Linked DNA regions of Streptomyces hawaiiensis. The protein of the gene in region 1 binds, or shares a complex with, the protein of each later gene. Links are inferred from orthologs where the notes say so. Each region holds a gene or a part of one and is shown in the gene's direction. Other genes may lie near its edges.

Region 1 (3,825 bases):
CTGATCTATCAGCACGCGAGCGCCGCACGTGACCGGCTGATCGCTGACGCGCTGAGCGACCTGGTCGACAAGGGCCGCAAGCCCAGGCGGAAGCAAGATCAGGAGCCGGAGGGGCACGCGGGGGACACGCTGGACCGAACGCAGCCCCGGAAACACTCAGGGCCAGGCGGAGGAATGATCCTCTGACCTGGCCCTGAGCCATGAAGAGCGGGCGACGGGAATCGAACCCGCGTAGCTAGTTTGGAAGACTAGGGCTCTACCATTGAGCTACGCCCGCACACGACGCGCCGCAGGTCGGGTGACCGCGCGGCACTGAAGGCATCGTAGCGGGTCGGCCCCCTGCGTCGCACACCGCATTCCCGTCGGAGGCGACGCGGCACGCACCCTGTGGAAATGCGGCCGCGACACCGCCTGTCGGCATGTACCCTACGTGTCGCACCAGACGGGGTGTGGCGCAGCTTGGTAGCGCGTCCGCTTTGGGAGCGGAAGGCCGTGGGTTCAAATCCCGCCACCCCGACCAGCCACCCGATCACTCGCGTGATCGCCCATCCGGTCACTCACGTGATCGCCTTTTGGGCGGTGTAGTCGCTGCCGTTACTATGCAAGCTGCACGCCCGTGTGTCTCATCGTCTGCAGTCCTCCGGGCGGCGAAATCCGCCGGGCCGTTCTGGCCCCGGCAACCCAAGAAGTCAGCCACAAGGAGACCGAACCGTGAAGAGCGCCGTGGAGACCCTGAACCCGACTCGGGTTCGGCTCACTGTCGAGGTGCCCTTCGAGGAGCTCAAGGACAGCCTCGACGCGGCGTACAAGAAGATCAACCAGCAGGTCACGGTGAAGGGCTTCCGCAAGGGCAAGGTCCCGGCCCGGGTCATCGACCAGCGGTTCGGCCGCGGTGCGGTTCTGGAGGAGGCGGTCAACGACGCGCTTCCGAAGTTCTACACCGACGCGGTCAACGAGGCCGAGCTCAGCGTGCTGGGCCAGCCCGAGGTCGACATCACCGAGCTGAAGGACGGCGAGACGCTGAACTTCACCGCCGAGGTCGACATCCGCCCGACGATCGAGATCCCGGACTTCTCCGGCATCGAGGTCGAGGTCGACGCGGTCGAGGTCACCGACGAGGACGTCGACAAGGCCGTCGAGGAGCTGCGCGAGCGCTTCGCCTCCACGGCCCCGGTCGAGCGTGCCGCCGAGGACGGCGACGTCCTGACGATCGACCTGCGCGCCAAGGTCGACGGCGAGGTCCTCGAGGACGGAGTCGCCGACGGCGTTTCCTACACCATCGGCTCCGGCGAGCTGCTGGACGGCATCGACGACGCCGTGAAGGGCCTGGAGGCCGGTGGCGAGACCACCTTCACCTCCGAGCTCAAGGGCGGCTCCGCCGCCGGCAAGGAGGCCGAGGTCACCGTCAAGGTCACCCAGGTCGCCAAGCGTGAACTGCCCGAGCTGGACGACGAGTTCGCGCAGCTCGCCTCCGAGTTCGACACCATGGAGGAGCTGCGCGCGGACAGCCGCAAGCGCCTCGAGAACATGAAGCAGTACGACCAGGCCACGCAGGCCCAGGAGCGCGTCCTGGAGAAGCTGCTCGAGCTGGTCGAGGTCCCGGTCCCCGAGAAGCTGCTCGAGGACGAGATCAACACCCGCAAGCACAACCTCGAGCACCACCAGCTCGGCCAGATGGGCCTCGACCTCCCGAGGTACCTGGAGATCCAGGGCAAGAGCGAGGAGGAGTTCGACGCCGAGACCAAGGAAGCCGCGGTCAAGGGCATCAAGACCCAGTTCGTGCTCGACGAGCTCGTCAAGCAGGAGAAGCTGAACGTCAACCAGGAGGAGCTCACCGAGCACCTCATGCGGCGTGCGGCCTCCTCCGGCATGTCCCCCGACCAGTTCGCCCAGGCGGTCGTCGAGGGCGGCCAGGTTCCGCTCCTGGTCGGCGAGGTCGCCCGCGGCAAGGCCCTGGCCGTCGTGGTCGAGAAGGCCACGGTCAAGGACACCAACGGCGAGATCGTCGACCTCGACGACGAGGACGAGGAGACCACCGAGGCCTCCGCCGAGGAGACCCCGGCCGAGTCCGCCGAGGAGAAGACCGAGGGCTGAGTCCCGGCGTCGGTGAGGTTGTGAGGAAGGCCCTGGGGTGCGCCCCAGGGCCTTCTTGCCGCCCACAGGGGCCAGCGCACTCCAGGGGCGCGGGGAACCGTGCGACAAGCCCCCACCCGCCTGCGGCCCGGTGATTTCCGCACCACCCTCGACGAGACCGCACGGCCCCCGGCGGAGCCCCGCGCGCTACGCCCCCGGCGAACACTCCCATTCCCGGGATTCCCCGAAGGGACCCGCGCGTTAGGGTCCATGAATACGAGGGCAGTGGAGTCCCCGAACGGCTCCTAGCCCCTAGGGAAACGTGAGACGGCCCGGCGCCGTCGTAAGACGAGCAGGTGGATACGTGACGAATCTGATGCCCTCAGCCGCCGGCGAGCCTTCCATCGGTGGTGGCCTCGGTGACCAGGTCTACAACCGGCTGCTCAACGAGCGGATCATCTTCCTCGGCCAGCCGGTCGACGACGACATCGCGAACAAGATCACCGCACAGTTGCTGCTCCTTGCCTCCGACCCGGAGAAGGACATCTACCTGTACATCAACAGCCCCGGCGGTTCGATCACGGCGGGCATGGCGATCTACGACACCATGCAGTACATCAAGAACGACGTGGTGACCATCGCCATGGGCCTGGCAGCCTCGATGGGCCAGTTCCTGCTCAGCGCGGGCACCCCCGGCAAGCGCTTCGCGCTGCCGAACGCCGAGATTCTGATCCATCAGCCCTCCGCCGGCCTCGCCGGCTCGGCCTCGGACATCAAGATCCACGCCGAGCGGCTGCTGCACACCAAGAAGCGCATGGCCGAGCTGACCTCCCAGCACACCGGCCAGACGATCGAGCAGATCACCCGCGACTCGGACCGCGACCGCTGGTTCGACGCCTTCGAGGCCAAGGAGTACGGCCTCATCGACGACGTGATGACGACGGCCGCCGGTATGCCGGGCGGCGGCGGCACCGGGGCCTGAGCGGTCCCCACGGGGCCTGTGGCGCCCCGTGAGGCCCACGGAGCCCTTCCCGGGCCCCGAGCGACCCCAGACAGCCCCAGCCGACCGCCTCAGCCCCTTCTCAGGAGACACCGTGAACCAGTTCCCCGGCAGCGGGATCTACGACCGTATGCACGCCGTGCAGGACATGAGCGCCTCCCAGGGCCGCTACACCGGCCCGCAGGCCGAGTCCCGCTACATCATTCCCCGCTTCGTCGAGCGCACCTCCCAGGGCATCCGCGAGTACGACCCGTACGCGAAGCTCTTCGAGGAGCGCGTGATCTTCCTCGGCGTCCAGATCGACGACGCCTCCGCCAACGACGTCATGGCACAGCTGCTGTGCCTGGAGTCGATGGACCCCGACCGTGACATCTCGGTGTACATCAACAGCCCCGGCGGCTCCTTCACGGCGCTCACCGCGATCTACGACACGATGCAGTACGTGAAGCCGGACGTCCAGACGGTCTGCATGGGCCAGGCGGCCTCCGCCGCCGCCGTCCTGCTGGCCGCCGGTACGCCGGGCAAGCGCATGGCCCTGCCGAACGCGCGTGTGCTGATCCACCAGCCGTACAGCGAGACCGGCCGCGGTCAGGTCTCCGACCTGGAGATCGCCGCGAACGAGATCCTGCGGATGCGCTCGCAGCTGGAGGACATGCTGGCCAAGCACTCCACCACGCCGGTCGAGAAGATCCGCGAGGACATCGAGCGCGACAAGATCCTCACGGCCGAGGACGCGCTGAGCTACGGCCTGA
Region 2 (5,166 bases), 2.2 Mb from region 1 along the record:
TCGCGGATCTGCCGCAAGGGCCGCTGCCGCAGTCGGCCTCGGTCGTGCCCGTTCCGGCGACGTTCATGCCCGTGCCGCGGCCCCGGACCAACGGGAAGGCCGTCGCGGCCGGGGTGTGCGGGCTGCTGTGCGTGCCGACGATGGGGCTGACGGGGATTCCGGCGGTCGTGCTGGGGCATGTGGCCCGGGCCGAGATCCGCAGCCGGGGAGAGCTGGGGGACGGGCTCGCGCTGACCGGGCTCGTGCTCGGGTGGTTGTCCACGGCAGGCTGGGCACTCGTTCTGGTGTTGCTCACGGTGGTGTCCGTCGTAGCATCCTGAAGGAGTGCATATCGGACACTCGCCACCGAATTGAAGATCGACAACGGCTCGGGGGCTTGACATGTCCCCCATGGCGATGCGGGCGATGCCCATTTGTTTTGACCGCAGCGAATGCGGTAGGTACGCTCAGACCTTGTGCCTGGGGTGTGCCCTGGCTCGCGTGTGTGCCATGAACCGCACGGCGAGCTGATGTCGGCCACCGTGATCCGCGCTCGTTTCTGCCTGGCGGCGGGATTCCGCGGATTCGACACACCCGACCGCGTGGGTCGGAGATGTTCCAGGTTAGCTTCACCATTCGGCACACAGAAACCGGAGAAGTAGTGCCTACGATCCAGCAGCTGGTCCGGAAGGGCCGGCAGGACAAGGTCGAGAAGAACAAGACGCCCGCACTCGAGGGTTCGCCCCAGCGACGCGGCGTCTGCACGCGCGTGTTCACGACCACCCCGAAGAAGCCGAACTCGGCCCTGCGTAAGGTCGCGCGTGTGCGTCTGACCAGCGGGATCGAGGTCACCGCTTACATTCCGGGTGAGGGACACAACCTGCAGGAGCACTCCATCGTGCTCGTGCGCGGCGGCCGTGTGAAGGACCTGCCGGGTGTTCGCTACAAGATCATCCGCGGCTCGCTCGACACCCAGGGTGTCAAGAACCGCAAGCAGGCCCGCAGCCGCTACGGCGCCAAGAAGGAGAAGTAAGAATGCCTCGTAAGGGCCCCGCCCCGAAGCGCCCGGTCATCATCGACCCGGTCTACGGTTCTCCTCTGGTGACCTCCCTCATCAACAAGGTGCTGCTGAACGGCAAGCGCTCCACCGCCGAGCGCATCGTCTACGGCGCCATGGAGGGTCTGCGTGAGAAGACGGGCAACGACCCGATCATCACGCTGAAGCGCGCGCTGGAGAACATCAAGCCGACCCTCGAGGTCAAGTCCCGCCGTGTCGGTGGTGCGACGTACCAGGTTCCGATCGAGGTCAAGCCCGGTCGTGCCAACACGCTCGCGCTGCGCTGGCTGGTCGGTTACTCCCGCGCCCGTCGCGAGAAGACCATGACCGAGCGTCTGCTCAACGAGCTTCTCGACGCCTCCAACGGCCTCGGTGCCGCTGTGAAGAAGCGCGAGGACACCCACAAGATGGCCGAGTCCAACAAGGCCTTCGCGCACTACCGCTGGTAGTCGCTACCCACATCGAGACCGAGAGAAGACTGAAGCCTTATGGCTACCACTTCACTTGACCTGGCCAAGGTCCGCAACATCGGGATCATGGCCCACATCGACGCGGGCAAGACGACCACCACCGAGCGGATTCTGTTCTACACCGGCGTGTCGTACAAGATCGGTGAGGTCCACGACGGCGCTGCCACCATGGACTGGATGGAGCAGGAGCAGGAGCGTGGCATCACGATCACGTCTGCTGCGACCACCTGTCACTGGCCGCTCGAGGACAACGACTACACCATCAACATCATCGACACCCCGGGTCACGTCGACTTCACCGTCGAGGTGGAGCGCTCCCTGCGCGTGCTCGACGGTGCCGTGACGGTGTTCGACGGTGTCGCCGGTGTCGAGCCGCAGTCCGAGACGGTGTGGCGTCAGGCCGACCGTTACGGCGTGCCGCGTATCTGCTTCGTCAACAAGCTGGACCGTACCGGCGCCGAGTTCCACCGCTGCGTGGACATGATCTCGGACCGCCTGGGCGCGCAGCCGCTGGTCATGCAGCTGCCGATCGGTGCCGAGGCGGACTTCAAGGGCGTCATCGACCTCGTGACGATGAAGGCCCTGGTCTGGTCGGCCGAGGCGACCAAGGGCGAGATGTACGACACCGTCGACATCCCGGACACCCACGCCGAGGCTGCCGAGGAGTACCGCGGCAAGCTGCTCGAGGCCGTCGCCGAGAACGACGAAGAGCTGATGGAGCTGTACCTGGAGGGCACCGAGCCCACCGTGGAGCAGCTCTACGCCGCGATCCGCCGTATCACGATCGCGTCCGGCAAGAGCGGCGGCACCACCGTCACCCCCGTGTTCTGCGGCACCGCGTTCAAGAACAAGGGCGTTCAGCCCCTGCTCGACGCGGTCGTGCGCTACCTGCCCACCCCGCTTGACGTCGAGGCCATCGAGGGCCACGACGTCAAGGACCCGGAGCAGGTCGTCGTGCGCAAGCCGTCGGAGGACGAGCCCCTCGCCGCGCTCGCGTTCAAGATCATGAGCGACCCGCACCTCGGCAAGCTCACCTTCGTCCGGGTTTACTCGGGCCGCCTGGAGTCCGGCACCGCGGTGCTGAACTCCGTCAAGGGCAAGAAGGAGCGCATCGGCAAGATCTACCGCATGCACGCGAACAAGCGTGAGGAGATCGACGCGGTGGGCGCCGGCGACATCGTCGCCGTGATGGGCCTGAAGCAGACCACCACCGGTGAGACGCTGTCCGACGACAAGAACCCGGTCATCCTGGAGTCCATGGACTTCCCGGCGCCGGTCATCCAGGTCGCCATCGAGCCCAAGTCGAAGGGCGACCAGGAGAAGCTGGGCGTCGCGATCCAGCGCCTGGCCGAGGAGGACCCGTCCTTCCAGGTCCACTCGGACGAGGAGACCGGCCAGACCATCATCGGCGGTATGGGCGAGCTGCACCTCGAGGTGCTGGTCGACCGTATGCGCCGTGAGTTCAAGGTCGAGGCCAACGTCGGCAAGCCGCAGGTCGCGTACCGCGAGACCATCCGCAAGGCGGTCGAGCGGGTCGACTACACGCACAAGAAGCAGACTGGTGGTACCGGCCAGTTCGCCAAGGTGCAGATCGCGATCGAGCCGATCGAGGGCGGCGACGCCTCGTACGAGTTCGTGAACAAGGTGACCGGTGGCCGTATCCCGAAGGAGTACATCCCTTCGGTGGACGCCGGTGCGCAGGAGGCCATGCAGTTCGGCATCCTCGCCGGCTACGAGATGACCGGCGTGCGTGTCACCCTGATCGACGGTGGCTACCACGAGGTCGACTCCTCCGAGCTCGCGTTCAAGATCGCCGGTTCGCAGGCCTTCAAGGAGGCCGCACGCAAGGCCAGCCCCGTGCTGCTCGAGCCGATGATGGCCGTCGAGGTCACCACGCCCGAGGACTACATGGGCGAGGTCATCGGTGACATCAACTCCCGCCGTGGCCAGATCCAGGCCATGGAGGAGCGGGCCGGTGCCCGCGTCGTGAAGGGCCTCGTGCCCCTCTCGGAGATGTTCGGCTACGTCGGCGACCTGCGCAGCAAGACGTCCGGCCGTGCGAGCTACTCCATGCAGTTCGACTCCTACGCCGAGGTTCCGCGGAACGTCGCCGAGGAGATCATCGCGAAGGCCAAGGGCGAGTAACGCACCGCGTCTACACGCCGTAGGCTTGACTCCGGAGCCTTGAGGGGCATTCCGCCGCAATCGCGGTGAGAGTGCCCCGGGGCCCGGGCTTTCCAGCAAAGATCACCTGGCGCCGATGAGTAAGGCGTACCAGAACCACTCCCCAGGAGGACCCCAGTGGCGAAGGCGAAGTTCGAGCGGACTAAGCCGCACGTCAACATCGGCACCATCGGTCACATCGACCACGGTAAGACGACCCTCACGGCCGCCATTACCAAGGTGCTGCACGACGCGTACCCGGACCTGAACGAGGCCTCGGCCTTCGACCAGATCGACAAGGCTCCTGAAGAGCGCCAGCGCGGTATCACCATCTCCATCGCGCACGTCGAGTACCAGACCGAGACGCGTCACTACGCCCACGTCGACTGCCCCGGTCACGCGGACTACATCAAGAACATGATCACGGGTGCGGCGCAGATGGACGGCGCCATCCTCGTGGTCGCCGCCACGGACGGCCCGATGCCGCAGACCAAGGAGCACGTGCTCCTGGCCCGCCAGGTCGGCGTTCCGTACATCGTCGTCGCGCTGAACAAGGCCGACATGGTGGACGACGAGGAGATCCTGGAGCTCGTCGAGCTCGAGGTCCGTGAGCTCCTCTCCGAGTACGAGTTCCCGGGCGACGACCTGCCGGTCGTCAAGGTCTCGGCGCTCAAGGCCCTCGAGGGCGACAAGGAGTGGGGCAACTCCGTCCTCGAGCTCATGAAGGCCGTGGACGAGAACATCCCGCAGCCCGAGCGTGACGTCGACAAGCCGTTCCTCATGCCGATCGAGGACGTCTTCACGATCACCGGTCGCGGTACGGTCGTCACCGGCCGTATCGAGCGTGGTGTCCTCAAGGTCAACGAGACCGTTGACATCGTGGGCATCAAGCAGGAGAAGACCACCACCACGGTCACCGGCATCGAGATGTTCCGGAAGCTCCTCGACGAGGGCCAGGCCGGTGAGAACGTCGGTCTGCTGCTTCGTGGCATCAAGCGCGAGGACGTCGAGCGCGGCCAGGTCATCATCAAGCCGGGCTCGGTCACCCCGCACACCGAGTTCGAGGCGCAGGCCTACATCCTGTCCAAGGACGAGGGTGGCCGCCACACGCCGTTCTTCAACAACTACCGCCCGCAGTTCTACTTCCGTACGACGGACGTGACCGGCGTGGTGACCCTCCCCGAGGGCACCGAGATGGTCATGCCGGGTGACAACACCGAGATGAAGGTGGAGCTCATCCAGCCCGTCGCCATGGAGGAGGGCCTGAAGTTCGCCATCCGTGAGGGTGGCCGGACCGTGGGCGCCGGCCAGGTCACCAAGATCAACAAGTGAGTCTTCGGACTGGCTTGAGGGTCTGCTGACCTGAGTGGCTCGAAGGGGCCCGTACGACTTCGGTCGTGCGGGCCCCTTTGCCGTACCCGGGGTGGGTCACTGCATGTTCTGCACATGCGGGTGGTCGTACGAGGTGGTGCAGACGTACAGCTGCATGCAGTAGCC

Evidence for each region. The genes of interacting proteins can lie anywhere in the genome.
Region 2: the proteins of tig (region 1) and rpsG are in contact, whole or in part, in a crystal structure (PDB 3GTY), measured with the Thermotoga maritima proteins. The link is inferred for Streptomyces hawaiiensis from one-to-one orthologs. Residues at the interface, in WP_004081061.1 of Thermotoga maritima: Glu122, Val124, Val129, Leu130, Tyr133, Glu188, Gly259, Ile262, Tyr263, Glu266, Ser270, Glu273, Gln274, Glu277, Arg308, Gln311, Ile312, Ser315, Tyr316, Glu325, Arg329, Arg336, Leu363, Phe366, Trp367, Arg373, Leu377, Arg381, Leu384, Glu387; in WP_004081843.1 of Thermotoga maritima: Lys34, Lys52, Lys55, Glu59, Arg62, Gln63, Glu66, Asn67, Lys69, Val71, Arg95, Ala109, Lys110, Lys111, Gly112, Arg113, Pro114, Glu117, Glu121, Ile124, Ala125, Tyr127, Asn128, Asn129, Thr130, Gly131, Lys135, Asp139, Arg142, Met143.

Annotation. Positions count from the first base shown.
Region 1 is NZ_CP021978.1:3,027,255-3,031,079, reverse strand. The notes cover bases 1-2,902. They hold tig (trigger factor), read left to right. Parts: upstream 1-711; coding sequence 712-2,094; downstream 2,095-2,902. Other genes in these bases: CEB94_RS13945 (ATP-dependent Clp protease proteolytic subunit), read left to right, coding at 2,450-2,902. In the rest of the region: more of CEB94_RS13945, read left to right, coding at 2,903-3,055; CEB94_RS13940 (ATP-dependent Clp protease proteolytic subunit), read left to right, coding at 3,168-3,825. UniProt on the Bacillus subtilis protein: Involved in protein export. Acts as a chaperone by maintaining the newly synthesized protein in an open conformation. Functions as a peptidyl-prolyl cis-trans isomerase.
Region 2 is NZ_CP021978.1:5,241,049-5,246,214, forward strand. The notes cover bases 1-2,749. They hold rpsG (30S ribosomal protein S7), read left to right. Parts: upstream 1-1,014; coding sequence 1,015-1,485; downstream 1,486-2,749. Other genes in these bases: CEB94_RS24270 (DUF1707 and DUF4190 domain-containing protein), read left to right, coding at 1-320; rpsL (30S ribosomal protein S12), read left to right, coding at 641-1,012; fusA (elongation factor G), read left to right, coding at 1,525-2,749. Also shown: more of fusA, read left to right, coding at 2,750-3,651; tuf (elongation factor Tu), read left to right, coding at 3,808-5,001; CEB94_RS24295 (hypothetical protein), read right to left, coding at 5,098-5,166.